DNA from 4 places in the Streptomyces sp. NPDC056480 genome. Region 4 is predicted to be linked to each of the others. Evidence: riboswitches for the same ligand, from Rfam matches in the RefSeq annotation. Region 4 holds a riboswitch; each other region holds the start of a gene.
The links. Region 4 has a riboswitch for cobalamin ahead of metE (5-methyltetrahydropteroyltriglutamate--homocysteine S-methyltransferase). Riboswitches for the same ligand answer to the same signal wherever they lie in the genome.

Region 1 (7,022 bases), on a different contig from region 4:
TGGTCCCCGCGGGCGCGGACGCGCAGGCCGTGGCCGCGCGGGCGGCCCGGGTCCCGGGGGTGCTGCTCGCGGCGGCGCCGGCGGCGGCCGACTGGCGCAGGGACGGTTCGGCCGTGATCGTGGTCGTACCGGAGGAGGAGCCGATGACGGCGGCGGGCGCGGCGACGGTGACGGCGCTGCGGTCGGCGCTCTCGGGAGGGACGCACCCGGCGCTGGTCGGCGGCTCGGGCGTGGTGGACCGCGATCTCGTGGACGGCGTCTACGGGCTCCTCCCCTCCGCGGTTCCGGCGGCCGCCCTCGCCGCCCTCCTCGCCCTCGCCGCCCTCACCACGGCGGGCACCGCGGTCCGCGCCGTGTCCGGTGCCCTCCTCGCCGCCGTCGCCGCGGCGGGTGCGCTCACCGTCCTGTGGCAGTGGGGTCCGCCCGGCACCGGGGCCGTCACCGGCTGGGTCCCCCTCGTCGTCGGCGCCTTCGCCTTCTGCGTGTCCCTCGACCGCTCGGTCGCGTCGGCGGCGGGCGGCCCCTCGTGGGCGGGGCCGGTGGCGGCGGGGGCGGGCGCGCTCGCGGTGCTCGCGGTCGGGATCGGCCCGCAGGTCGAACTGGCCCTGCTCGTCTCGGGGTTCGCGATGGCGGCGCTGTTCGACGCGCTGGCCGGCCGTCGCCGCACCCCGCCCGCGCCCCCCGCGCGTCCCACATACCGGAGTTCATTCCAATTGGTCTAGACCTAGAGGGCCCCTCCCACTTAGCATCGACGACCGCGATCACGATTGCGGGGCGGTCGCGGTACGGAACGTGACGAGGGGGAGACAGGGGATGCTGGAGGCGCTCGGCATAAAGGAGTCGACGGAGGCCGTCTACCGTTTGCTCCTGGAGCGGCCCGAGTTCGACGTGACGGAGATGGCGGCCCATCTGGGCCGCCCCGCGTCCGAGGTCCGCGAGGCGCTCGCCTGCCTCGCGGACCTCAAGCTCGTGCTGATGGACGACTCCTCGGGCGAGGTCGAACCCTTCAACCCGGACGTCGGCTTCTCCTTCCTGCTCTCCCGCGCCGAGGCCGAGCTGAGCAAGCGGAAACGCCAGGTCGAACGGGCGGGGCGGGCCGTGGCCGGCATCCTCGCCTCGTACGCGGACCACTCGGAACCGGGCGTCCGGCACGACCTGGTGGACCGCATCACCGGCCTGGACAACGTCCGGGAACGCCTGGAGGACCTGGCCGCGAACGCCCGCACCGAGTGCCTCTCGCTGCTCCCGGGCGGCGCGCAGCTCCCCGACACCATGGACGCGAGCCAGCCGCTCGACCAACTCGCCCTGGAACGCGGCGTGAAGATCCGGTCGATCTACCAGGAGAGCTTCCGCAACGACCCGCCGACCGTCGAATACGTGCGCTGGTACTGCGATCTCGGCGGCGAGGCGCGGACCGTGCCCGTGGTGCCGATGCTCATGGTGATCGTCGACCGGGAGGCCGCGCTCGTCCCCGTCGACCCCGAGGACGGGCGCGCGGGCGCCCTGGAGGTCCGCAGCCCCGGCCTGGTGCACGCGCTCGTGGTGCTCTTCGACCGGCTATGGGACGCCGGCACGCCGTTCGGCGAGAGTCCGCGCCGCGACGAGCACGATCTCTCCCCGCAGGAGCGGGAGTTGCTCATGCTGCTCGGCATCGGCTGCACGGACGACATCGCCGCACGGCGGCTCGGGATCTCGCTGCGGACCGTGCGCCGGATGAGCTCGGAGCTGATGAACCGGCTCGGCGCGCGCAGCCGGTTCGAGGCGGGGGTGCGGGCCGCCAAGGAGGGCTGGCTCTGAGCACCGCGCCGAGGGACCGCTCCCACGACCACAGCTGACGGAGTCCCATCCGTTATGCGGACAGGGGTTCCATGGAGCGGAACAGTCCCCTAGATTTCCCCAGCATTACCGAGGTGATCAGCGAGGGGACCGGAATCGCCATGCCAGAAGCGACACAAGGGAAACAACCCACCATCACGCCGCTGAGGGTGGTGATCGCGCTCTGTCTGTTCGCGCCGTTCGTGGCGATGCTCTGGGTCAGCTCGTACGCGAAGGTCGAACCGCTCTTCGCGGGCATCCCGTTCTTCTACTGGTACCAGATGCTCTGGGTGCTGATCTCCACCGCGCTCACCATGGTCGCGTACAAGCTGTGGCAGCTGGACCAGCGTGCCCGCAAGGGGGGTGACGAGCGATGAAGGACGGCGTGAACGGCGTCGCACTCGCCGTCTTCATCTTCTTCTTCCTGGCCGTCACGGTCATGGGATTCCTCGCCTCGCGCTGGCGCAAGGCCGAGAACGAGAACAGCCTCGACGAATGGGGACTGGGCGGCCGGTCGTTCGGCACCTGGGTGACCTGGTTCCTGCTCGGCGGCGACCTCTACACCGCGTACACCTTCGTCGCCGTCCCGGCGGCCATCTACGCGGCGGGCGCGGCCGGCTTCTTCGCCGTGCCGTACACGATCCTGGTCTACCCGCTGATCTTCACCTTCCTGCCGCGCCTCTGGTCGGTCTCGCACAAGCACGGGTACGTCACCACCTCGGACTTCGTGCGCGGCCGCTGGGACTCCAAGGGACTCTCCCTCGCGGTGGCGGTCACCGGCATCCTCGCCACCATGCCGTACATCGCGCTCCAGCTCGTCGGCATCCAGGCCGTCCTGGACGTGATGGGCGTCGGCGGCGGCGAGACCACCCACTGGTTCATCAAGGACCTGCCGCTGCTCATCGCCTTCGGTGTCCTCGCGGCGTACACGTACTCCTCGGGTCTGCGCGCCCCCGCGCTCATCGCCTTCGTCAAGGACACCCTGATCTACATCGTCATCGCGGTGGCGATCATCTACATCCCGATCAAGCTGGGCGGCTTCGACGAGATCTTCGCCAAGGCGGGCGAGGCGTACGCGCAGACCAACCCGGCGACCGGCAAGCCGCGCGGCTCGCTCGTCCCCGGCGAGGCGGGCCAGTGGACGTACGCGACGCTGGCGCTCGGCTCGGCGCTCGCGCTCTTCATGTACCCGCACTCCATCACGGCGACGCTGTCGTCCCGGAGCCGTGAGGTCATCCGCCGCAACACCACGATCCTGCCGCTGTACTCGCTGATGCTGGGCCTGCTCGCGCTGCTCGGCTTCATGGCGATCGCCGCCGGGATCCAGGTGAAGAACGGCCAGCTCGCCATCCCGCAGCTCTTCGAGACGATGTTCCCGGACTGGTTCGCGGGCGTCGCGTTCGCCGCGATCGGCATCGGCGCGCTCGTACCGGCCGCGATCATGTCGATCGCCGCGGCCAACCTCTTCACCCGCAACATCTACAAGGACTTCATCAAACCGGACGCCACCCCGGCCCAGGAGACCAAGGTCTCCAAGCTGGTCTCGCTGCTCGTGAAGGTCGGCGCGCTCGCCTTCGTCCTCACCATGGACAAGACGGTCGCGATCAACTTCCAGCTGCTCGGTGGCATCTGGATCCTGCAGACCTTCCCGGCGCTCGTCGGCGGTCTCTTCACCCGCTGGTTCCACCGCTGGGCGCTGCTCGCCGGCTGGGCCGTCGGCATGATCTACGGCACGGTCGCCGCCTACGGGGTGGCCAGCCCGACCCAGAAGCACTTCGGCGGCTCCTCCGCCGAGATCCCGGGCATCGGCGAGATCGGCTACATCGGTCTGACCGCCTTCCTCCTCAACGTCCTCGTCACGGTCGTCCTGACCTTCGTCCTCAAGGCCGTCAAGGCCCCCGAGGGCATCGACGAGACCTCCCCGGAGGACTACACGGCCGACGCCGGCGACGCCGGGGTCAAGAAGCTCCCGAAGGTCGGCGCCGAGACCCACTGACCCGCCGCCGGACCCGACGAAGGCCGCCCTGCCTCCCCCGAGGCATGGCGGCCTTCGCCGTCCCCGCGCGAGGATGCGGGACATGCGCACCGGACCACGACTCACCCTGCTCCCACTGCTCCCGCTCGCCCTCGCCCTCGCCGTCACCGGCTGCGGCACCGAGACGCCGGGCGGCGGCCCGACGCCCCACCCGGCCGAGCTGGACGCCCGCGCCCGCTGGGCACAGACCGACAAGGACCATGTGTACGTCACCGAGGCCGAGGGCTTCGAGGCCTCCCGGATGGCGTCGGGGGTCATCGGCGACGACGGCTTCCAGGTCACGTACCTGCGGAAGGACGGCGTCCGCCTGACCGTCTCCGCCGAGCGCCGCCCGTTCACGGAGAAGGAGTGCGCCGCGGCGAACACCGCCGGACCTGACGGCTGTGTCCGGGACGGCGACCACTGGTACCTGCGCTCCGCCGGGCAGCACGCGTACGTGCGCACCGAGAACGGGCTGCGCGTCGAGGTCGCCGCCCCGCTCACGGTGGACCGGAAGGCACTCCGGGGCGCCGCCGAGCGCACCCACCGCGCCGGCGCCGCCGAGCTCGACGCCGTCCTGCCGGAGCGGACGGGCGGCGGACAGCCCGTCGAGCGGGGCGATCTGCCGCCGGTGGGCGACGGCGCCCCCGACAACTCGGTGGGGGCCGGTGGCTGAGACCCGCTGGGGTCCTCCGGGCGGCCGGAGGCACACTGCCCTCATGGACTTCACGATCAGGGCGGTACGGCCCGAGGACCACGAGACGCTCGGTGAGCTCACCGCGGGGACCTATCTGAACGACGGGCTGCTGAAGTACGGGGCGGAGGACTCGTATCTGCACGTGCTCCGTGACACGGCCCGGCGGGCGCGCGAGAGCGAGGTGCTCGTCGCCGAGGACGCCGACGGACGGCTGCTCGGCGGGGTGACCTTCGCCACCGGCTCCACTCCGTGGGCGGACATCGCGATCGAGGGCGAGGCCGAGTTCCGGATGCTCGTGGTCTCCCGGGAGGCCCGCGGCCGGGGCGTCGGAGAGGCCCTCGTACGGGCCTGTATCGAGCGCGCACGGGCCCTCCCCGGGTGCCGCCGCATCGTGCTCTCCACGGACGCCACGATGGTCTCCGCGCACCGGATCTACGAGCGTCTGGGCTTCCTCCGCACCCCGGACCGGGACTGGGAGCCGATCCCCGACCATCGCCTGCGCACCTACTCCTTGGAGTTCTGAGCCGGGGGGCGACACAACATGTGGGGGGTGCCGCACGGGGCGCCCCCCACATGTATGCTCGTCCTCGCTGTCGACGCAGGGGAATCCGGCGCGAATCCGGAACTGTCCCGCAACGGTGTGCTTCGTACGGATACGACGTATTCGGGCGAGGTGAGTCCGAGGACCTGCCGGCAGCGCATCCGGTCCGTCCGTTCCGGGTGCCAATGACGTCCGGGCCTCGCGGAGTGGGCCGGTGGAAGCGTCGCGTCCGGCGTTACGGATGCCCGTCTGCCCGCCTTCCCCCGCCGCGGCCCCGAGCCGAGCGAGGGAGAGCCCCCACGTGACCATCGCGCCCGCCGATCCGGCTTCCGCCGAGGCTTCCGCGGTCGAGAGCGACGGCCCCGGGACCGTGCTGCTGCGGACCCTGACCGACCTCACCGCCGATCTCCCCGACACCGACCCCGGCAAGGTCGCCGCCGCCGCGCTCCGCGGCCGCAGCGCCGTCGCGGACGACGCGGAACTGCGCGAGCTGGCCACCGAGTCGGCCGCCGGTCTGATCGCCGAGGACCCGGCGTACTCCCGGCTCGCCGCCCGGCTCCTGACGATCACGATCGCCGACGAGGCCGCCGGTCAGGGCTCGTTCTCCTTCTCGGCCTCCGTCGCCGTCGGTCACCGCGAGGGTCTGATCGCCGACCGCACCGCCGAGTTCGTGGCGCTGCACGCGGACCGGCTCGACGCGACGATCGACGCGGCCGCGGACGACCGCTTCGGCTACTTCGGCCTGCGCACCCTCTACTCGCGCTACCTGCTGCGCCACCCGATCACCCGCAAGGTGATCGAGACCCCGCAGCACTTCATGCTCCGCGTGGCCTGCGGCCTCGCCGAGGACGACAGCGTCCGCGCGCTCGACGAGGTCGCCGCCCTCTACCGCCTGATGAGCCGGCTCGACTACCTGCCGTCCTCCCCCACGCTCTTCAACTCCGGCACCCGCCACCCCCAGATGTCCTCCTGCTACCTCCTGGACTCCCCGCAGGACGAGCTGGACTCCATCTACGACCGCTACCACCAGGTCGCGCGCCTCTCGAAGCACGCGGGCGGCATCGGCCTCTCCTACTCCCGCATCCGCGCCCGCGGTTCGCTGATCCGCGGCACCAACGGGCACTCCAACGGCATCGTGCCGTTCCTGAAGACCCTCGACGCCTCCGTCGCCGCCGTGAACCAGGGCGGCCGCCGCAAGGGGGCCGCCGCCGTCTACCTGGAGACCTGGCACGCGGACATCGAGGAGTTCCTTGAGCTCCGCGACAACACGGGCGAGGACCAGCGCCGTACGCACAACCTGAACCTGGCGCACTGGATCCCGGACGAGTTCATGCGCCGGGTCAACGCCGACGCCGACTGGTCGCTGTTCTCCCCGGCGGACGTGCCCGAGCTGGTCGACCTGTGGGGCGAGGAGTTCGACGCCGCCTACCGCAAGGCCGAGGCGGCGGGCCTGGCCCGCAAGACGATGCCGGCCCGCGACCTGTACGGCCGGATGATGCGGACCCTGGCCCAGACCGGCAACGGCTGGATGACCTTCAAGGACGCCTCGAACCGGACGGCCAACCAGACCGCCGAGCCCGGCCACACCGTCCACTCCTCCAACCTCTGCACGGAGATCCTGGAGGTCACCGACGACGGCGAGACCGCGGTCTGCAACCTGGGCTCGGTCAACCTCGGCGCCTTCGTCGTCGACGGCGACATCGACTGGGAGCGCCTCGACTCCACCGTCCGTACGGCCGTCACCTTCCTCGACCGGGTCGTCGACATCAACTTCTACCCGACCGAGCAGGCGGGCCGCTCCAACGCCCGCTGGCGGCCGGTCGGCCTGGGCGCGATGGGCCTCCAGGACGTCTTCTTCCAGCTGAAGCTGCCGTTCGACTCCGCCGAGGCCCGCGCGCTGTCCACCCGTATCGCCGAGCGCATCATGCTCGCCGCGTACGAGGCCTCCACCGACC
Region 2 (7,022 bases), on a different contig from region 4:
GGGCGGCGCGTCCGCCGGGCCGCCGAAGTCGACGACGACCGCGACCCGCTTCGTGCCGTCCTTCTTCTCCACGCCCCCGCAGATCCTCGTGAAGTCGGGGGCGACGGACGGCCGGGAGGTGTCGTTCGTGCCGTTGCTGATCGCGAAGCGGAAGCCGATCGCGTCGCCGTCGGCGGGGCGTGCGGTCGCCGGACCCTGGGTGGCGTACGTCCAGGCCTTCCCGCCGTCGCTCTCCCAGAACGACCAGTAGCGGTAGCCGGCGGCCTGCGCCGGGGCCGCCGCGGCCACGACCGAGCCGAGCGTCAGAAGCGCCCCGGCCGCGGCTCCCGCGGCACGGGAGCCACGCCTTCGTGCACCGGTTCCTCGCGCACCGTCGCCTCGCGAGGCGGTCACTTCTTGCGGCCGCTCACGAGGAAGCCGATGCCGACGCCGACGACCGTGCCGATGCCGATGATCCACCAGATGTCGAAGCCGCCCTCGTCGTCACTCGTGGACGAGGCCGAGGTGTCGGGCGTCTTCGGCGCCGGGCCGGTGGCGTTGAGCTGCTCCACCAGGTCCGCCGCAGCGAACTCGCGCGGGTCCGTCTCCGTCGCCCGCGCGGCCAGGATCAGCTGCGCGTACGCGGCCGGGCCGCCCTTCTTCGCCCAGGCGGCGGAGTTCTTCTCCAGCCACTCCACGGCGGGCTTCGCCTCCTTCGAGGCGCCGGACGCGGCGAGCGCGACGACGGCGTCGGCGGTGTTGCCGATGTCGGGCTGCTCGGTGGTGTCGGTGGCGCCCGGCATCGGCGGCAGGGTCAGGTGGCCGGTCTTCGCGAGGGCCTTCGCCAGGTAGGAGGCGCCGTTGAGCGCGGCCCGCTCGATCGTCGGCTTCGACAGGTCGTTGCAGACCGGCGGCTGCTCCGGCGAGGCCTTGGTGGCGACGACGCTCTTGCCGAGGCCCGCGAGGGTGGCCGCGGCGGTGGCGTCGGCGTTCGCGAGGAGCTTGCCGGCCTTGTCGGGCTGGTACGCGAAGGCCCCCGGGCCCTCCTTGTCCGTGCAGGGCAGCGCGAAGGACAGGAGCGCGTCGTAGGGCGTACGGCCCTCGGCGGAGGTGAACGAGCCGGGCCGCACGCCCGTCGCGGCGAGCGCGCCGACGACGACCGAGGTGGAGTTCGCGTCACTGGCGCCGCCCGGGCTGTAGCCCCAGCCGCCGTCCTTGTTCTGGACGGTGCGCAGCCAGTCGGAGCCCGCCTTGACGGCCTTGTCGACCGTCTCGGGGGAGGCCGACTGCTTCCGGACCGCCCGGAGTGCCTGCACGGCGATCGCCGTGGCGTTGGTGTCCCGCATGGTCTTCGCGTCGCAGGGCGTCGTGGCGTCGGCGCGGTACGAGCTGAACGAGCCGTCCGCGCACTGCTGGCCGAGCAGCCACTCCACGGACTTGTCGGCGGGCTGGAAACCGGTGGCGCGCTGGGCGAGGAAGGCCTGGGACTGGCGCCAGACACCGTCGTACGTCGGGTCGTTCGTGCCGTACAGACCGTCCGGGATCGTGACGGCGGAGGGCGTGGGGGAGGGGGCGGTGCTGGCCGCTCCCGCCACCCCGGCCGCTCCGGTGCCGAGCAGGACGGTGGCGGCTGCGAGCGCGGTGGCGCCGCGGCGGACGGTGTTCATGGGGCCCTCTCCTGCGGCCGGGCACCGGCACGCCTCAGGGGCACCAGGCTCCGGCTCCGTATTCCTCGACGGTGCCGGCGGTCACGTCCCGGACGGGGCATTCCGACTCACGACTCCCCTGTAGGGGTCGTTCACGGTTGCGGGTCAGTGCCGGATTCGCACCGGCTTCCCCCCGTACGGGCATGATGACGACCCGCCCACTCTACCGGCCCGTAGGCCCGCGGCCCGGCGGGTGCGAGGTGCCTCACACCGCCACGTACTCCACGGGGTCCGTCCCCTGCACCGCCTCCGCGCGGCCGAGTTTCACCAGGCGGCGCAGGTGCGCCTCGGCCTCGCTGACGGCGATGTTGCGGGAGCCGTAGGGGATCTGGTCCCAGGGGCGGTTCCACTCCATCCGCACGGCGAGCTGCCAGGGGGTGAGCGGGGTGGCGAGCAGGTCGAGGAGTCCGGTGAGCCGGTCCTCGTGGTGGTCGAGGAGTTCGCGGACCCGGCCGGCGGCGTCGGTGAAGGCGTGCTGGTGGGCGGGGAGGACCTCGGCGACGCCGAGGCGGCCGATGCGTTCGAGGGAGTCGAGGTAGTCGCCCAGGGGATCGGTGACGGTGGAGTCGTCGGGGTCCTCGTACAGTCCGATGTGCGGGGTGATCCCGGGCAGCAGATGGTCGCCGGAGAAGAGCCGGCCGTGGCCGGGCAGCCGGGAGGGGTGCTCCTCCTCCAGGTGGAGGCAGACGTGGCCGGGGGTGTGGCCGGGGGTCCAGATCGCGCGCAGTCGCCGTCCGGGGAGGTCGAGGAGTTCGCCGGGGGCGATCTCCCGGTCGGGGAGGGCGGAGCGCAGCCCGGGCAGGGTGCGCAGCCGGCCGGAGGTGCGGGCGGCCCGCAGCGGGACGAGGTGGTCCTCGGGGGCGCCGACGGCGGCGAGCTTGCGGGCGAGGTAGTCGAGCCAGGTGCCCGGCTCGGCGTCCCGGGTGCGGCGTACGACGTCGGTGTCGGCGGCGTGCATGGCGATCCAGGCCCCGGACGCCTCGCGGACCTTGCCGGACAGGCCGTGGTGGTCGGGGTGGTGGTGGGTGATGACGACGCCGTGGACGTCCGGCACGTCGATGCCCAGCGCGGCGAGTCCGCCGGTGAGTTCGGTCCAGGAGGCCGGGTCGTCCCAGCCGGTGTCGACGAGGACCGGGCCGCGGTCGGTGTCGAGGACGTGGACCAGGGTGTGGCCGAGCGGGTTGTCGGGGATGGGCACCCGGAGCGACCAGACGCCTCCGCCGTGCTCGGTCACCTGGGGCAGCGGTCCCTGTGGAGCGGGCATGGGTCCTCGTCTCTCCGCGGCGGTGCGGGGCGCGCGTTCTCCGTATCTGGAACTGACGATACGTCAGGTGTAGCCCGGGGGAACAGGACTTCGGCCATGGCCGGGAGGGGGCGGGGCGCGGGCGCGGCCGGGGTCCGTCCGGAGCATTGCCCTCGATAACTAGAACTGGTATCAGTTCTGATGCATCGTCAGGGACAACATCTCCTCATGAAGGCGGCGGTCATGACCGAGCTTGTGGAGCACGGAAAGCTGTTCATCGGCGGGGAGTTGACCGACCCGCTCGGCGAGGACGTCATCGAGGTCGTCTCCCCGCACACCGAGCAGGTCATCGGGCGCGTCCCGCACGCCTCCACCGCCGATGTCGACCGGGCCGTGGCCGCCGCCCGCCGGGCCTTCGACGAAGGGCCCTGGCCCCGGATGACGGTGGAGGAGCGGATCGCCGTCGTCAGCCGCATCAAGGACGCGATCGCCGTACGCCACGAGGAGATCGCCCGGTCCATCAGCGCGCAGAACGGCTCCCCGTACTCCTGGTCCGTCCTCGCCCAGGCGCTCGGCGCGATGATGGTCTGGGACGCGGCGATCACCGTCGCCCGCGACTTCACCTACGAGGAGCGGCGCGGCGGCGTCCTCGGCCCGCTGCTCGTCCGGCGCGAGCCGGTGGGGGTGGTCGCGGCCGTCGTCCCGTGGAACGTGCCGCAGTTCACCGCCGCCGCCAAGCTGGGGCCCGCGCTGCTCGCCGGCTGCACGGTGGTCCTCAAGCCCTCGCCGGAGTCGCCGCTCGACTCGTACATCCTCGCCGACATCGCCACCGGGGCCGGGCTGCCCGAGGGCGTGCTCAGCATCCTGCCCGCCGACCGCGAGGTCAGCGAGTACCTCGTCGGGCACCCCGGCGTCGACAAGGTCTCCTTCACGGGTTCGGTCGCCGCGGGCAAGCGCGTCATGGAGGTCGCCGCCCGCAACCTCACCCGCGTCACCCTCGAACTCGGCGGGAAGTCTGCCGCCGTGATCCTGCCCGACGCCGACCTCGCGACCGCCGTCGCCGGGATCGTCCCGGCCGCCTGGATGAACAACGGCCAGGCGTGCGTCGCGCAGACCCGGATCCTCGTCCCCCGCTCCCGGTACGAGGAGATCGCCGAGGCCTTCGCCGCGGCGGCCGGCGCGCTCGTCGTGGGCGACCCGCTCGACCCCGCCACCCAGGTCGGGCCGCTGGTGGCCCAGCGGCAGCAGCAGCGTTCGCTCGACTACATCCGGATCGGCCAGGAGGAGGGCGCCAAGGTCCTCTCCGGCGGCGGCCGGCCGGCCGGGCTCGAACGGGGCTGGTACGTCGAGCCGACGCTCTTCGGCGGCGTCGACAACTCCATGCGGATCGCCCGCGAGGAGATCTTCGGACCGGTCATCTGTCTCCTGCCGTACGGGGACGAGGCCGAGGCCCTGCGCCTCGCGAACGACTCCGACTTCGGGCTCAGCGGCAGCGTCTGGACCGGGGACGTGGAGCGCGGCATCGACTTCGCCCGCGGCGTGCGCACCGGCACCTTCAACGTCAACACCTTCAGCCTGGACATGCTCGGCCCGTTCGGCGGCTACAAGAACTCCGGACTGGGGAGGGAGTTCGGGCCCGAGGGCTTCGGGGAGTACCTGGAGCACAAGATGATCCACCTGCCGGCCGGTTACGAGGGCGGCGCGTGATGGGGGACCGCTGGCACGTCGAGGTCGACCGGAGCGTCTGCATCGGTTCCGGCATGTGCGTGAACCACGCCCCGGACGGTTTCCGCCTCGACACCGCCCGGCAGTCCCACGCACGCGAACCGGAGTCGGACGCGGGGGAGAAGCTGCTCGCGGCGGCCGAGGGGTGCCCGGTGGAGGCCATCATGATCACTCTGGCGGAGGGCGGGGAGCCGGTCTTCCCGCCGGAGGAGTAGCCGGGCCGCCGGCCCCGGGCCGCCGGAACCGCCGCGACCTGCGCGTACCGCGTGTGTGAGACTCCCTCGGCACACGTACGTACGCGCAGGGAGCGGGGCAGTCATGCGGGGTCGGGGCAGGGGCCGGGGCAGAGGGTGGGCGACGGTCGCGAGTGCGACGGCGGCGGTGGTCCTCGGGGCCGGATGCGGGACCGGCGCTGGGGGAGGGGCCGCCGCCCCGGCCTTCGGCCGTGAGGCGGCGCACGCCGAGATCGTCGCCGCCGTGAAGCAGGCGGGGCTGCCGAAGTCCGACCTGCCGGGGGCCGGCGGGCCGGTCCCGACGGGCTCCACGCCGCGCCCCACCCCGTCCACGGACCAGGAGCGGCTCCAGGAGCGCGTCCTCGCCTGCACCGCCTCCTGGCAGTACGTCGGCCCGCCCGTCGACGGATCGCGCGGCGCCCTCGAGAAGGCGGTCACGGCGCTCGTCGCCGAGGACTGGGTCCAGGGCGAGCGCCAGGTGGAGAAGCTCGACGACAAGGGCGGCACCATGCTCCAGCACACGCTCAGGAAGCGGGGCTGGACGCTGTACGCCCGCCACACCGGCATGCGGAAGTCGCTGACCATGGAGATGATCTCCCTGCGGGCGACGGAGAACGCGTGCATGAATCGCTTCACCGAGCAGGAGAAGAAGTCCCTGTTCGGAGAGGACGCCGAACAGGGCTGACGAAAGGCGTCGTTGCGCCCGCCGCCCGTTCCCACGTGCAAAACTGTGCCCTTGAAAACGGGGGCAAGAGGCCGTCGTACGTGCGTCATTGGGAGTGTTGTGCGCAAGGCGAAGATGGTGGCCGCGGCCGCCGGTGTGGTGCTGCTGGTCGCCGGTTGCGGAAGCGAGGGCGGCGCGGACAAGGGCGGCTCGACCTCGGCCGGTTCCTCGGCCGGTGCGTCCTCGACGGGCGGCTCCGGCGGCTCCGGCGGTGAGCGGCTCACCGGGGCCGCGGTCACCGAGGAGCTCACCGGCGCGGCGACCGCGGCCGGCTTCACGCAGGACGGCTCGGGCGAGCAGATTCCGGCCGAGGCCAAGGACTGCATGGTCAGCTGGACGGCCGATGCCGCGAAGGCGAAGGACCCGGCGAAGTCCTACGCGGACACGGTCGCGACCCTGAACAAGGGCGGCTGGAACGAGGAGCGGAAGACCGAGCAGGGCGGCTCGGTGATCAAGTCCCTGAAGAAGAGCAGCTGGCAGCTCCAGGCCAGCAACCACTCCGCCGGCCCGCTGAAGCTGGTCATGTTCGTGGCCGTCGACAGCAGCCCGGAGTGCGCGGCGGCCCTCGCGGCGGCCAACAAGGCCACGCCGTCGTCCTGATCCACCGGCACCCCCCCGCGCCCCCGGCACGTCGGCCGCCGGGGGCGCGGGTGCGTCTCGTGGGCGGCGAGATCGACCGGCCGTCGGCGGCGCGTCCGGTCGGCAAGGCGACCCGGCAGCAAGGCGTCCCGGCAGCGGCGCGACCCGTCAGCGGCGTGCCGCGGCCTCCGGGGCCGTCAGGTCGATCAGCCGGCAGACCGTCTCGATGTCGATCTTCACCTGCGCGATCGAGGCACGCCCCGACAGCCAGGTGATCAGCGCCGAGTGCCAGGTGTGCTCGATGACCCGGACCGCCGAGAGCTGCTCCGGAGTCGGGTGCTCCGTGCCCATCGCGTCCAGGATGATCGCCGTCGTCAGCCGCGACACCGTGTCGACCTCGGGGCTCACCCCGCGGTCCGCGAATGTCAGCGCCCGCACCATCGCGTCGGCGAGCTGCGGCTCGCGCTGGAGCGCGCGGAAGGCCCGCATCAGCGTCTCGGCCACCCGCTCCGCCGGATCGGCGCCCGCCGGCGGCCGCTTCCGCAGGGTCGTGTGCATGTGCTGGAGCTGGTCCTGCATCGTCGCGACCAGCAGGTGGATCTTGGAGGGGAAGTAGCGGTACAGCGTCCCCAGGGCCACCCCGGCCGCCTCGGCGACCTCCCGCATCTGTACGGCGTCGAAGCCGCCCCGCGCCGCGAGCTGGGCGCTGGCGTTCAGGATGCGGCGGCGCCGTGCCTCCTGGCGCTCCGTGAGGGGCGGTGCCGCGGGTCTGTGGTCCGCTCTGATGTCTGCGGTCATGAGGTCCCGTTCCGTGCGGTGGGGAGCGACAGTAT
Region 3 (7,022 bases), on a different contig from region 4:
GCGATAGGGCTGCCCAGCCCGGCCCGCGACGGCGCCAGCGTCCGCTTCCTGGTCCACGCCGCGAACCGTGCCCGCGCCCTGACCCGGCTGCGGAACCTCGGGCTGCGGGCGGTCTACCTCCGGGGCAACAGCGAACCTCCCACCCCCGACGAGATCACGGCCGTCCTCCACCACCCCGACGGCCTGCTGTGGAGATCCGCGCCCGGCGCCGCGCAGGAGCTCTGGCACCCCGTACGGTCCCTCCCCAGGGAACCCGCGGCCTGAGCCCCCGCCCGTCCGCCGCGGGAGACGCCCTGGTGGCCGCCGCGCGACAGCCGTCCGGGCTTCGCGCGACCGTCAGGCCACCACGGGCTTGCCGGTCAGCTCCACGCCGGCCGTGCGCAGCTCCTCCAGGGCCCGGACCGTCGTCTCCTTCGCGACACCGGCCGTCAGCTCGAGCAGCACATGGGTGCGGAAGCCCTCGCGGGCCGCGTCCAGGGCCGTCGCCCGCACGCAGTGGTCGGTGGCGATGCCCACCACGTCGACCTCGGTGACATCCCGCTCGCGGAGCCACTCCGCGAGCGTCCGCCCGTTCTCGTCGTGCCCCTCGAAGCCGCTGTACGCCGCGTCGTACGCGCCCTTGTCGAAGACGGCGTCGATCGCCCCGCTGGCCACGGCCGGCGCGAAGTTCGGGTGGAAGCCGACCCCCTCCGTGCCGGCCACGCAGTGCACCGGCCAGGAGGTGACGTAGTCCGGCTCCTCGCCGGCCGGCGCGAAGTGCGCGCCCGGGTCGACGTGGTGGTCGCGGGTCGCGACCACATGCCGGTAGGCGCTGCCCGCCGTCTGGCCGACCAGGTCGGTGATGGCGGCGGCGACGTCCGCGCCGCCGCTCACCGCGAGGCTGCCGCCCTCGCAGAAGTCGTTCTGAACGTCCACAACGATCAATGCGCGGTGCATGGCGGGTGTCCTTAGCGCGTCGGGGAGGGGTGGGACCGAGCCTAGAGAATCGGCCCGCCCACCGGGAGGGGGCGGGTCCGGTCTCCGTGGAGCTCCGGGAGCACCCCTAGAGGTACTCCGTCGGGAGCACCGGCTCGCCCCGGGAGAGCTGGATCGCCGACATCGGCAGTCCGGTGCGGGCCGCGATGTGCCGGGACCGCGCGGCCTCCAGGGGCTCCCGGGCCACCACGTCGCCGCCCTTGACCAGCTCGACCAGGAGCTGGTGGTCGGCGAGCTCCGGCGGCACCGGGCCGATGCCCACGACCTCCGCCTCGGCCACGCCGTACGCGTCGGGCCGGCGCGCCGCCCACTTGCGCCCGCCGACCGAGGCCTTGCCGCCGACGGACTTCTTGGCGACCGGGGTGAGGGGCGCCTTGAGGTCGGCCGAGGAGGCGCGGGCGACCAGCTTGTACACCATGGAGCAGGTCGGGTGGCCGCTGCCGGTGACCAGCTGGGTGCCCACCCCGTACGCGTCGACCGGGGCCGCCGCGAGGGAGGCGATGGCGTACTCGTCGAGGTCCGAGGTGACGACGATCTTCGTGTCCCGCGCACCCAGCTCGTCGAGCTGCTGCCGGACCCGGTGGGCGACGAGCAGCAGGTCGCCGGAGTCGATCCGGACGGCGCCGAGCTCGGGCCCCGCCACCTCGACGGCGGTACGCACGGCCTCGGCCACGTCGTAGGTGTCGACGAGCAGGGTCGTGCCGCGGCCGAGGCTCTCGACCTGGGCGCGGAAGGCGTCCCGCTCGCTGTCGTGGAGGAGCGTGAAGGCGTGGGCGGAGGTGCCGACGGTCGGGATGCCGTAGCGGAAGCCGGCCGCGAGGTCCGAGGTGGAGTCGAAGCCGCCGACGTAGGCGGCGCGGGAGGCGGCGACGGCCGCGAGCTCGTGGGTGCGCCGGGCGCCCATCTCGATGAGGCGGCGCCCGCCGGCCGCGGCCGACATGCGCGAGGCGGCGGCGGCGATGGCGGAGTCGTGGTTGAGGATGGAGAGGATCACCGTCTCCAGGAGCACGCACTCGGCGAAGGAGCCCTCGACGCGCAGGACGGGCGAGCCGGGGAAGTACACCTCGCCCTCGGGGTAGCCCCAGATGTCGCCGGTGAAGCGGTAGCGGGCGAGCCATTCCAGGGTCGGCTCGTCGACGATGCCGCGCTCGCGGAGGAAGCCCAGGACGGCGGGGTCGAACCGGAAGTTCTCGACGGCGTCGAGGACCCGGCCGACGCCCGCGAGGACGCCGTAGCGCCGGCCCTCGGGCAGTCGTCGGGTGAAGACCTCGAAGACCGAGCGCCGGTCGGCGGTGCCGCCCCGCAGGGCCGCCTGGAGCATGGTCAGCTCGTACTGATCGGTGAAGAGCGCGGTCGACGGCACGTCCACCGGCAGCCCAAGGTCCGCAGCGTTCATGTCAGCGATGCTAGCGCAGAAATCGTCAGAGTGACGAATAGTGGGGCGAGCGGGTGACGGGCGGGTGACCCGTTTGTGCGACGGGCCCTCCGGGGTGGCAGCATGGGGTGAGTGAGCGTCGCGCCTATTGAGATCGAACGTACGGAATCGGCCGAGGAGGTCTCCGCGGTCGTCGAACCCGACGTGCCCTGGGTGACCCTCGTGCACAACGATCCGGTCAACCTGATGAGCTACGTGACGTACGTCTTCCAGTCGTACTTCGGATACTCCAAGGACAAGGCGCACAAGCTGATGCTCGACGTGCACAACAAGGGCCGCGCGGTGGTCTCCAGCGGCACCCGTGAGGAGATGGAGCGCGACGTGCAGGCGATGCACGGCTACGGCCTCTGGGCGACCCTCTCCCAGGACCGCTTCTGATGGCCGGGCACTTCGAGACCCTGCCCGGCGGCGGCGCGGCCGTCGCCCTCGACGACGTCGAGATCTCCATCCTCCGCTCCCTCGCCGTCCAGCTCATGGAGCTGATCGGGCCGGGCGACGAGCCCGCCAAGGACGCCGACCCGCTGGCCGCGCTCTTCGCCGAGGGCCCCAGCAAGCCGCCGTCCGACCCCGCCCTCAAGCGCCTCTTCCCCGACGCGTACGGGGACGACAGCGAGGAGCTGCGGGCCGCCGCCTCCGACTTCCGCCGCTTCACCGAGAACGACCTGCGGGCCCGCAAGCGCGAGGACGCCCTCGTCGTCGTCCGCGCCCTCGACGCGCTCTCCGCCGACGCGGCGGGCGAGGGCGGCGCCGTCCTGAAGCTGACCCCGGACGAGTCCCGGGCCTGGCTCGGCGCGCTCAACGACCTCCGGCTGACCATCGGCACCCGCCTGGAGGTCACCGACGAGGAGGGCGAGCAGCTGTACCGGCTGCCGGACTCCGACCCCCGCAAGCCGATGGTGATGGCGTACCTCTGGCTGGGGGCGCTCCAGGAGTCCCTCGTCGAGACCCTGATGTCCTGACGCCGACCCCCTTCGGACACCCCTCCGTGACGGGGTGTTCGCTCAGCGGACGCTCAAATCCGGATAACGAATGCGTTATCAGAGCGTCCGCTTTGGTCTCTTGAGTCCCTTTCGACCGTCGAATTCTGTGGCGTGCGCCACACTCAACTCCCTCGATCACGCGTCAGCCCGTGATAAATCTTCACGACCGCTCGGGGACGCCACCCCTGTTCCCGAGGGCGCTTGGACCGGCTGACCGCCGGTGGCACTCCATCCACATCCGGGGGGATCAGGATCTGATCCGCGGCAGACGCACTCGCAGTCGCGCGGATCAGCATGGAGAAAGGCGCACCACCATGACCTCTGTGCAGGTCGACAAGCAGCACGACGGCACCGACGGGGCCGTGGACGGCGGCGAGGGCTACCAGCGTGGCCTCGGCGCCCGGCAGATCCAGATGATCGCGATCGGCGGCGCCATCGGCACCGGCCTCTTCCTCGGCGCCGGCAAGGCCATCGCCAAGGCGGGGCCCAGCCTGATCCTCGCGTACGCCATCGCGGGCCTGGTCATCTTCTTCATCATGCGCGCCCTCGGCGAGCTCCTCATGTACCGCCCCGTGTCGGGCTCCTTCGCGGAGTACGCACGGGAGTTCGTCGGCCCGTTCTGGGGCTTCGTGACCGGCTGGACGTACTGGCTCTTCTGGGTCGTCACCGGCATCACCGAAGTCACCGCCGCGGCCACCTACATGACGTACTGGTGGGACATCCCGCAGTGGATCTCCGCACTGGTCTTCACCGTGATCCTCTACGGCGCCAACCTGATCTCCGTGAAGCTCTTCGGTGAGCTGGAGTTCTGGTTCTCCATGGTCAAGGTCACCGCCATCATCGGCATGATCCTGATCTGCGCCGGCATCCTCACCATCGGCTTCTCCGACGCCGGGGACACCGCCTCCGTGACCCACCTGTGGGACCAGGGCGGCTTCTTCCCCACCGGCATCGGCAACACGCTGATGACCCTGCAGATCGTCATGTTCGCGTTCCTCGCGGTCGAGCTGGTCGGCGTCACCGCCGGCGAGTCCAAGGACCCGAAGACCGTCCTGCCCAAGGCCATCAACACCGTGCCGTGGCGCATCGCCGTCTTCTACGTCGGCGCGCTGATCATGATCCTGTCGGTCGTCCCGTGGACCGAGTTCCAGCCGGGTGTCTCCCCGTTCGTCGCCGCCTTCGAGAAGATGGGCCTCGGCGTCGGCGCCGCCATCGTCAACTTCGTGGTGCTGACCGCCGCCCTCTCCTCCTGCAACTCGGGCATGTACTCCACCGGCCGCATGCTGCGCGACCTCGCGCTCAACGGCCAGGGCCCGAAGGTCTTCACCAAGCTCACCAAGAGCGGCACCCCGCTGCTCGGCCTGACCTTCTCCGCCTCGCTGATGCTGGTCGGCGTCTGGATCAACTACGTCGCCCCCGGCAAGGCCTTCGAGTACGTCGTCTCCTTCGCCACCATCTCCGGCATGTGGGCCTGGATCATGATCCTGGTCTGCCAGATCCGCTACCGGGCCAAGGCCAACCGCGGCGAGCTCCCCGAGTCCACCTTCAAGGCCCCGGGAGCCCCGTACACCAGCTGGTTCGCGCTGCTCTTCATCGGCATGGTCATCGTGATGATGGGCATCGACGAGGGCGCCCGGGTCTCGCTGTACGCCGCCCCGGTCTGGGGTCTCATCCTCGGCGTCTCCTACCTGGTCCTGAAGTCCCGCAACCCCGAGGGCGCCGCCTTCGTCAAGCGGTCCTGACCGGACCCCACGGGCGATCGCCCCGGGCCGTCCCCAAACGGCCCTGACCTCGATCGTCTCGGCATACGGGCCGTTCCGTACCACTCCCCGGTACGGAACGGCCCGTCGGCTTATCCTGTCGGCATGCTGACCATCACCCGGGCCCTGTACGACCAGATCGTGAAACACTCGCGCGCGGACCACCCCGACGAGGCCTGCGGCGTGGTCGCGGGCCCGGTCGGCACCGGCCGCCCCGAGCGGTTCATCCCCATGCTCAACGCCGCCCGCTCGCCCACCTTCTACGAGTTCGACTCCGCGGACCTGCTCAAGCTCTACCGCGAGATGGACGACCGGGACGAGGAGCCCGTCATCGTCTACCACTCGCACACCGCGACCGAGGCCTACCCGTCCCGCACGGACATCTCGTACGCCAACGAGCCCCAGGCCCACTACGTCCTCGTCTCCACCGCGGACAGCGACGGCGCCGGCCCCTTCCAGTTCCGCTCCTTCGCCATCGTCGAGGGCGTCGTGACCGAGGAAGAGGTCAAGGTCGTCGAGGAGTACGACGCCTGAGACACTGACCGGGACCTACGGGCGGCAGGACCCAGGAAGCCGGTGCGAATCCGGCACGGTCCCGCCACTGTGACCGCCTCCTCCGGGAGACGGAAGCCAGGAACTGACCTGCCGCCTTCTCACCACCGATCGGGGACGTGGAAATCCCCGGAGGAGGCACGTTCCGTCATGTCCCGGCCCCGCCGCACCCGGCTGCCCCTGGCGCCCCTGCTGTCCGCCGCCGCCCTGCTCCCGCTGCTCGCCGCCTGCTCGGCCCCCGCGAAGGAGACCCCCGCGGCCGAGGCCGCCCCGGGATTCCCGTACACCGTCTCCAACTGCGGTGTGAAGACGACCTTCAAGGCCCCGCCGCAGCGCGCGGTCACCATGAACCAGCACGTCACCGAGGTCATGCTCGCCCTCGGCCTGGAGAAGTCCCTCGTCGGCACCGCCTACCTCGACGACGCGATCCTCCCCGCCTACAAGAAGGCGTACGACTCCGTCCCCGTCCTCGCGAAGGAGTACCCCTCCAAGGAGGCCCTGCTCGCCGCGAACCCCGACTTCGTCTACGGCGGTTACTCCTCCGCCTTCTCGGGCAAGGACGGCCGCAGCCGCGACGACCTGAAGCGCGCGGGCATCGACACCCGGCTCAACACCGAGTACTGCCCGTCCGGTTCGCCCTCCGTCGACGACCTCTACCGCGAAGTCGGCGAGATCGGACGGACGTTCGGCGTCCCCGACCGGGCCGAGAAGTGGGTCGGCGAGGCGCGGACCACCGTCGCCGCCACCGAGAAGCGCCTCAAGGGCACCGCGCCCGTCTCCGTCTTCGTCTACGACAGCGGCGACAAGACCGCCTTCACCGCGGGCGGCAAGGGCATCGGCAACGAACTCATCACCCGCGCCGGAGGCCGGAACGTCTTCTCCGACCTCGACAAGGCCTTCGGCGACGCCACCTGGGAGCAGGTCGTCGCCCGCAGGCCCGAGGTCGTCGTCATCTACGACTACGGCTCCACCACCGTCGAACAGAAGAAGAAGCGGCTCATCGACGACCCGGCCCTCAAGGACGTCCCCGCGATCAAGAACCGCCGGTTCGCCGTGATGCCGCTCTCCGACACCGTCCTCGGCGTCCGCGTCCCCGCGGCCGTCGACAAGCTGGCGGCCCAGCTCCACCCGGCCCGATGAACGCGGAGGCCCGCACCACGGGCGCATCCCCGGGAGAGCCGCCCGCCCCGCCACGCATCCCACCGACCCCCGAACCCCCGGACACCCCCACCACCGACCCCGCGCGGTCCGTCGGGCCCGAGTCGCCCACCGGACCCGCGCGGTCCGTCGGGCCCGAGTGGCCCGGGCGGGCCCGTGACT
Region 4 (7,022 bases):
CGGCCAGGACCGGCGGCCGCACGTAGCGGGTGCCGTAGGACTGGACCCAGCCGTGCTCGGTGGCCAGATAGCCGGTGAGCTGCTCGGCGAAGTACTGCACCATGTCGTTGCGTTCGGGCTCGCCGTGCACCAGGACGTCGATCCCCGTCTTCTCCTGGAAGGAGAGGACCTCGCGGATCTCGTCCTTGATCCGCTCCTCGTAACCGGCGGCGTCGATCCGGCCGGCCCGCAGATCGGCCCGCGCGACGCGCAGCTCGCCCGTCTGCGGGAACGAACCGATGGTCGTCGTCGGCAGCAGCGGAAGGCCCAGCTGGGCCCGCTGGGCCACGGTCCGTACCGGGTACGGCTGCGAGCGCCGCCCGTCGGCGTCGGTGATGGCGGCGGCACGGGCCCGCACGGCGGGGTCCCGGGTGAGCGCGGACCCGGCTCGGGACGCCAGATCGGCGCGGTTCGCGGCGAGTTCGGCCGCGACGGCGTCCGTGCCCTGGGCGAGCCCGCGCGCCAGGACGGCGATCTCCGCGGTCTTCTGGCGGGCGAACGCGAGCCAGCGGGCGATCTGCGGATCGATCTCCCGCTCGGCGGCGGCGTCGATCGGCACGTGCAACAGGGAGCAGGAGGCGGCGACGTCCACCCGATCGGCGAGCCCGAGGAGGGTACCGAGGGTCCCCAGGGACTTCTGGTAGTCGTTGATCCAGACGTTGCGTCCATTGACGACACCCGCCACCAGGCGCTTGCCGGGCAGCCCGCCGACGCCGGCGAGGTCGTCCAGGTTGGCGGCGCCCGAGTCCGTGAAGTCGAGGGCGAGCCCTTCGACCGGCGCCTTGGCCAGCACGCCCAGGGCGTCCCCGAGCCGCCCGAAGTAGGAGGCGACGAGCAGCTTCGGTCGGTCGGTGGCGCCGCCCAGTCGACGGTAGGCGCGGGCGACGGCGTCGAGCTCCGCCGGTGTCCGGTCCTGCACCAGCGCGGGCTCGTCCAGCTGCACCCAGGCGGCCCCGGCCGCGCGGAGATCGGCGAGCACCTCCGCGTACACCGGCAGCAGACGGTCCAGCAGGGTCAGCGGCTCGAAGTCCGGAGCCGCGCCCTGCGCGGGCTTGGCGAGCAGCAGGTAGGTGACGGGGCCGACGAGCACCGGCCGGGCGGCATGGCCGAGCGCGAGGGCCTCCTTCAGCTCGGCGACCTGCTTGCGGGAGTCGGCGGTGAACACGGTGTCGGGTCCCAGCTCGGGCACCAGGTAGTGGTAGTTGGTGTCGAACCACTTGGTCATCTCCAGCGGCGCGACGTCCTGGGTGCCGCGGGCCATCGCGAAGTACCCGTCGAGCGCGTCCGTCTCGACGGCCGCACGGTGCCGGTCGGGGACGGCGCCGACCATCACGCTGGTGTCCAGGACGTGGTCGTAGTACGAGAAGTCACCGGTCGGCACCTCGTGGAGACCGGCCTCGGTCAGCTGCCGCCAGTTCGACCGGCGCAGCTCGGCCGCGGTCTCCCGGAGCGCGCCGGCGTCGACACGGCCCTTCCAGTACCCCTCGACGGCCTTCTTCAGCTCACGGTTCTCCCCCTGGCGGGGGTACCCGTACACGGTGGCTCGTACTGCCGCGGCCGCGGGCTTCGGTGTCACGGAACTCTCCTTCGCGAGATGTGTCCTGAGCGCCCCGGAGACGGGACGCGGACGCGAAGGAACGGACAGACCGGCGGACCACGACGCGGGAAGCCGCACGTGCCGCTCGATATGCGCGCCGACCCGCCCACGAGGTCACCGGGATCTCCGCACACGGAATCGTCCGCGCGCGGGCAACGGGCAGGTCTTCGGACTCGCGGGCACGCTCTCCGGATCGACCGGAGGGCACCTACTGGCCGTCGCTTCCCAGACCCGTCCGGGCCCAGTGCGTATGACGGCGGTCGTTCCCGCTCACCGCTGCGGGGCAGTCCCGGATTCCCACCGGGTTCCCTCTTACGACGCATCCCGCCTGGCGGACGGGGCGAACCAGCTGCACGGCCACCTTAGGCGGACGAGGGCCTACCGCACACCCCTGACCGCATGCCGGAACGCGACGACCGCACTTCGGCGGCCTTCATCGGTGGAGGTGTTGCCGCCAGTCCTGCGGGACGCGGTCGGCCGGGCCGGGGGCCGGCTGGCCGGCGGGGTGGCCGTCCGGCGGGGCCAGGGCGGGACCCGCGTCGTACAGGTCGTCGGTGGCGTAGTTCCAGAACCAGCTCTCGCCCGGCTCGAAGCTCTGGACGAGGGGATGCCCGGTGGACTTCCAGTGCGCGGTGGCGTGCTGGGCCGGGGAGGAGTCGCAGCAGCCGATGTGCCCGCACTGGGCGCAGCGCCGAAGGTGGAACCACCAGCCGCCCACCGCGTCGCAGTCCCCGCAGCCGGGGCCGGCGGGCGGGACGCTCGGGTCGATTCCCTCGATCTCGGTCATGAGCGCTCCTCCGCGGTGTCAGTGGTGTCAGGGGTATCCGTAGGGTCGGCGGCGGTCAGGGGCAGCAGTACCTGGAACCGGGTGTCGCCCGGGACGGACTCGACCTGGAGGCTTCCGTGGTGCTTGCTCACGACGATCCGCCAGGAGATGTCGAGGCCGAGACCGGTGCCCTCGCCGACCGGCTTGGTCGTGAAGAAGGGGTCGAAGATGCGGCTGCGGATCTCCTCGGGGACGCCGGGGCCCGTGTCGCGGAACTCCACGAGCAGCCGGTCGCCCTCCCGGGCCGTGCGGACCGTCAGGGTGCCGTCGCCGCCGTCGCTCCCGATGGCGGACACCGCGTTGTCGATGAGGTTGGTCCACACCTGGTTCAGCTCCGCCGGATAGGCGGGCACGTCGGGGAGGGAACGGTCGTAGTCCTTGACGACGCGCACCCGGTTGCCGATCTTGCCGGACAGCATCAGGAGCGTGCTGTCGAGCAGTTCGTGGACGTCGACCTCGCGGTGCGGGGCGCGGTCCAGCTGCGCGTACTGCTTGGCCGCGTCCACCAGGTGGGAGATGCGGTTGGTGGAGTCGTCGATCTCGTCCATCAACAGCTCCGTCTCGACCGTGTAGTTGAGCCAGCCGACGGCCCCGGGCAGCACGTCGTCGGCCACGGTCGCCGCCACCTGCTCCAGCCAGTCCGTGTCCAGACCGGCCTGGACGAAGGTGGGCGCGATGCGCCAGCCCTCCGGGATGCCGTGGTCCTCCAGCCAGTCGGCGAGCTCGTCCTCCCGGTCGGCCGCCTCCAGCGGGCTCAGCACCGGCGCCTTGGCGACCCGCTCCGCGGTGCGCTCCTGGATCTCGATGAGGTCGGCGAGCGCCTCCCGGGAGTAGGGCCCCTTGGCGATGACGGACAGCTTGTGCCGCATCTTGCCGACCCGCTCCCGGAGCGACGCCGTCGCCCGGACGGCCGCCGCGGCGGGGTTGTTCAGCTCGTGGGTGAGTCCGGCGGACAACGAGCCGAGCGCGAGGAGCCGTTCGCGCTGACCGATGGCGCGCTGGGTGTTCTTGGAGCCGAAGAACAGCCCTTCGAGGAGGTGCACCGCCATCGGGAACCACTCGGCCATGATGTCCGCGAACGACTGCGCGGGCATGACGAAGAACCGGGTGGGCTCGGTCACGCGCATGGAGTTGTTGTACGTCTGGGGCACGCGGTCGCCCAGGTACGCCTGCATGGCCCCCGCGTACACGCCGCGCTGCGAGGTGCGGCTCACCTCCACGTCGTCGCCGCCGACCCGGCGGTACAGGACGACGGTTCCCTCGATCATCACGTAGAAGCAGGTGGCCGGGTCGCCCTCGGTGTAGACGGGCCCCGGCCCGAACCGTTCCACCCGTCCCTCGGCGCACAGCCGGGAGAGCTGCTCGGGGGAGAGCTTCTCGAACAGGAACAACGAGCCGATCTCGTGCCGGTCGCAGGGCATGACCTCGCCGCCCGCGTCCGAGCCGCCCGCGCCGTCCATGCCCTGCCCGCCCATGCCCTGCGCGCCCCTGTCCTGTCCGCTCATGACTGCTCCAGATACCGGTGGACGAGCATCACGGCCATGGCGCCCTCGCCCACGGCCGAGGCGACGCGCTTCGCGGACTGGGCGCGCGCGTCGCCCGCCACGAACACACCCGGGACGTTCGTCTCCAGGTGGTACGGCGGCCGGTCGAGGGCCCACTCGGCCGGCGGCCGCCCGTCCGGCGTGAGGTCGGGCCCGGCCAGGATGAACCCGTGCTCGTCGCGCAGCACCGTCCCGTCGAGCCAGTCGGTCAGCGGGGCCGCCCCGATGAAGACGAACATCCACTGGGCGTCCACGACTTCGGTCGCGCCGGTCGCGGCATCACGCAGGGTCAGCCGTTCCAGGTGCTCCTCGCCGTGCGCCGAGTCGACGACCGTCCGGGGCCGCACGGTGATGTTCGGCGCCTCATCGATCTGCTGGATCAGGTAGTACGACATCGACGCCGCCAGCGACTCCCCGCGCACGAGGAGCGTCACCGACTTCGCGCCCCGCGCGAGGAACACCGCGGCCTGACCGGCGGAGTTCGCGCCGCCGACGATGTACACGTCCTGGTCCTCGCAGGAGGACGCCTCGGTGAGGGAGGAGCCGTAGTAGACACCGCGTCCGGTCAGGTCCTCGCAGCCCGGTGCCACGAGCTGCCGGTAGGACACCCCGGTCGCGAGGATGACGCTGTGGGCGGCGACCTCCGTGCCGTCCGAGAAACGGACGACGCGGGCCGCGCCGTTCACCTCCAGACCCGTGACCTCGCGTGCGGTCAGGATCTCGGCACCGAAGCGGGTGGCCTGGCGGCGGGCGCGTTCGGTGAGCTGCCCGCCGGAGACGCCGTCCGGGAAGCCGAGGTAGTTCTCGATCCGGGAGCTCTGACCGGCCTGTCCGCCGGTCGCCGAACGCTCGACCAGCACGGTCCGCAGCCCCTCGGAGGCCCCGTACACCGCCGAACCGAGTCCGGCCGGGCCGCCGCCGATGACGACGAGGTCGTAGAAGTCGGCGGCCGGGGTCGTCGCGAGCCCGACCCGGGCGGCCAGCTCGGGCGCGTCCGGCTCGACGAGTACCGTGCCGTCCGGCGTGATCACCAGGGGCAGCCGCCGGCCGTCGGCGCCGGCCGCGTCGAGGAGGCGCCGGCCCTCGGGCTCGTCGGAGGAGTACCAGCGGTACGGCACCTGGTTGCGGGCCAGGAACTCGCGTACGTACGAGGACCGCGCCGACCATCGGTGACCGACCACCTTGGTCGCGGGCACCGGGCGGTAGTCGCTGGCGCGCCAGGCCGTCAGGAGGTCGTCCACGACGGGGTAGAGCTTCTCCTCCGGCGGGTCCCAGGGCTTGAGCAGGTAGTGGTCGAGGTCCACGACGTTGATCGCGTCGATGGCGGCGCCGGTGTCGGCGTACGCGGTCAGCAGGACGCGCCGGGCCCCCGGGTACACGCCGAGGGCCTGTTCGAGGAACTCGATGCCGTTCATCTGCGGCATGCGGTAGTCGGCGAGGATCACGGCGACGAGATCGCCCCGCAGCTTCAGCTCACGGAGCGCTTCGAGAGCGGACTCGCCGGATTCGGCGCGCACGATACGGTAGCCGCCGCCGTAGCGGCGCCGCAGGTCGCGGGCGATGGCACGGGACACTCCCGGGTCGTCGTCCACCGTCAGGATGACGGTCCGTGCCGCGTCGGTGACCTGTGCCATGCGCCTCCGCCCTGCTCGCCTCGGACGGCCGGCACGGCGGACTGCCGACGCCGGCTCCCGCCCATCGTAAGTTCGATCCCGCGGGACCGCTCCGGATGGCGACGGCCCGTGCACCACCGGCGGCCGTGCGCTACGGGCCTCCGGGGGACGGGGCGGGCGCCCCGCGGCCCGAGCCGCCGCCGGATTCCCCCCCCGAGCCCCCGGCTCCTCCGAGCCGCCCCCAACGCCTCCGAGCCCCCGACTCCTCCAAGCCCCCCGAGTCCCCCGAGCCCCCCGGCTCCTCCGCCTCCCCGAATGCCCGCTGACGCCGTACCTTTCTTCGCCCGCTCCCTTACGCACCGGAGCGTTTCCGCCTAGCCTCACCACAGCTCGCAAGTTACCGGCCGGTCAATCAATCGTTGACGGGCGGTCCGGTCCCGGGGGGTTGAGATGAGTTCCGCGCAGCACCTTCTTGAAAGCCGCCCGCGGTCGGTGGCGCACATCTTCCTCTCACGGGTCGAGGCCACGCCCGACCGCGAGGCCTATCGCTACCCCGTGGCGGCCGAGCACGCCGCCGACGGCGCCGAGGAGTGGCGCTCGCTGACCTGGGCCCAGACCGCCGAGCGCGTGAAGGCGATCGCGGCCGGTCTGCTCACCCTCGGGCTGCGGCCGGAGGAGCGCGTGGCCATCTCCTCCTCGACACGGATCGAGTGGATCCTCGCCGACCTCGGCATGATGTGCGCCGGCGTCGCCGCGACCGCCGTCTACCCGAGCACCAACGCCGAGGAGACGGCGTACATCCTCGCCGACTCCGGCAGCCGGGCGATCTTCGTCGAGAACGTCGAGCAACTGGTCAAGGTGGCCGGCCGCACGGAGGACCTGCCCGGGCTCGGCACCGTGATCGTCTTCGACCCGGAGGCGGACCTGCCCCGGGTCGACGGGCTGGACGTGCTGACCCTCGCCGAGCTGGAGAAGCGTGGCACGGCGCACCTCCAGGAGCATCCGGACGCGGTCGACTCCGCGGTCGGGGCCATCGGGCCGGACCAGCTCGCCACCCTGATCTACACGTCCGGCACGACCGGCCGCCCCAAGGGCGTGCGTCTGGTGCACGACTGCTGGTCCTACCAGGCCGTCGCGCAGGAGGTCAGCGGGCTGCTGCTCCCCGACGACGTGCAGTTCCTGTGGCTGCCGCTGTCCCATGTCTTCGGCAACGCCCTGATCGCCGGTCAGGTGAAGACCGGCAGCGTGATCGCGGTGGACGGCCGCATCGACCGGATCATCACCAACCTGCCCGCCGTCCGGCCCACCGTGATGGCGTCCGCACCGAGGATCTTCGAGAAGGTCTACAACGGCATCGCGGCCAGGTCGAAGGCCGAGGGCGGCGTGAAGCACAAGATCTTCCT

Region 1: it holds a riboswitch for cobalamin, as region 4 does, so the genes downstream of both, ACFQ79_RS28590 (ribonucleoside-diphosphate reductase subunit alpha) here and metE (5-methyltetrahydropteroyltriglutamate--homocysteine S-methyltransferase) in region 4, are expected to answer to the same signal.
Region 2: it holds a riboswitch for cobalamin, as region 4 does, so the genes downstream of both, ACFQ79_RS14080 (prenyltransferase/squalene oxidase repeat-containing protein) here and metE (5-methyltetrahydropteroyltriglutamate--homocysteine S-methyltransferase) in region 4, are expected to answer to the same signal.
Region 3: it holds a riboswitch for cobalamin, as region 4 does, so the genes downstream of both, ACFQ79_RS08855 (ABC transporter substrate-binding protein) here and metE (5-methyltetrahydropteroyltriglutamate--homocysteine S-methyltransferase) in region 4, are expected to answer to the same signal.

Annotation. Positions count from the first base shown of each region.
Region 1 is NZ_JBHTSA010000081.1:19,393-26,414, reverse strand. Features, by position in the region: gene ACFQ79_RS28620 (MMPL family transporter) at 1-722, shown strand, start outside; gene ACFQ79_RS28615 (LuxR C-terminal-related transcriptional regulator) at 814-1,797, shown strand; gene ACFQ79_RS28610 (DUF3311 domain-containing protein) at 1,938-2,192, shown strand; gene mctP (monocarboxylate uptake permease MctP) at 2,189-3,811, shown strand; gene ACFQ79_RS28600 (hypothetical protein) at 3,894-4,505, shown strand; gene ACFQ79_RS28595 (GNAT family N-acetyltransferase) at 4,549-5,049, shown strand; cobalamin riboswitch at 5,091-5,236, shown strand; gene ACFQ79_RS28590 (ribonucleoside-diphosphate reductase subunit alpha) at 5,369-7,022, shown strand, end outside.
Region 2 is NZ_JBHTSA010000025.1:37,875-44,896, reverse strand. Features, by position in the region: gene ACFQ79_RS14085 (SCO2322 family protein) at 1-393, opposite strand, end outside; gene ACFQ79_RS14080 (prenyltransferase/squalene oxidase repeat-containing protein) at 390-1,646, opposite strand; cobalamin riboswitch at 1,723-1,859, opposite strand; gene ACFQ79_RS14075 (MBL fold metallo-hydrolase) at 1,891-2,949, opposite strand; gene ACFQ79_RS14070 (aldehyde dehydrogenase) at 3,172-4,635, shown strand; gene ACFQ79_RS14065 (ferredoxin) at 4,635-4,868, shown strand; gene ACFQ79_RS14060 (hypothetical protein) at 4,972-5,571, shown strand; gene ACFQ79_RS14055 (hypothetical protein) at 5,671-6,210, shown strand; gene ACFQ79_RS14050 (TetR family transcriptional regulator) at 6,358-6,987, opposite strand.
Region 3 is NZ_JBHTSA010000012.1:106,638-113,659, forward strand. Features, by position in the region: gene ACFQ79_RS08820 (hypothetical protein) at 1-264, shown strand, start outside; gene ACFQ79_RS08825 (nicotinamidase) at 337-936, opposite strand; gene ACFQ79_RS08830 (nicotinate phosphoribosyltransferase) at 1,043-2,371, opposite strand; gene clpS (ATP-dependent Clp protease adapter ClpS) at 2,483-2,788, shown strand; gene ACFQ79_RS08840 (DUF2017 domain-containing protein) at 2,788-3,369, shown strand; gene ACFQ79_RS08845 (amino acid permease) at 3,705-5,132, shown strand; gene ACFQ79_RS08850 (Mov34/MPN/PAD-1 family protein) at 5,256-5,684, shown strand; cobalamin riboswitch at 5,678-5,811, shown strand; gene ACFQ79_RS08855 (ABC transporter substrate-binding protein) at 5,853-6,842, shown strand; gene ACFQ79_RS08860 (FecCD family ABC transporter permease) at 6,839-7,022, shown strand, end outside.
Region 4 is NZ_JBHTSA010000005.1:167,111-174,132, reverse strand. Features, by position in the region: gene metE (5-methyltetrahydropteroyltriglutamate--homocysteine S-methyltransferase) at 1-1,615, opposite strand, end outside; cobalamin riboswitch at 1,777-2,001, opposite strand; gene ACFQ79_RS04745 (UBP-type zinc finger domain-containing protein) at 2,070-2,423, opposite strand; gene ACFQ79_RS04740 (ATP-binding protein) at 2,420-3,883, opposite strand; gene ACFQ79_RS04735 (FAD-dependent oxidoreductase) at 3,964-5,640, opposite strand; gene ACFQ79_RS04730 (AMP-dependent synthetase/ligase) at 6,070-7,022, shown strand, end outside.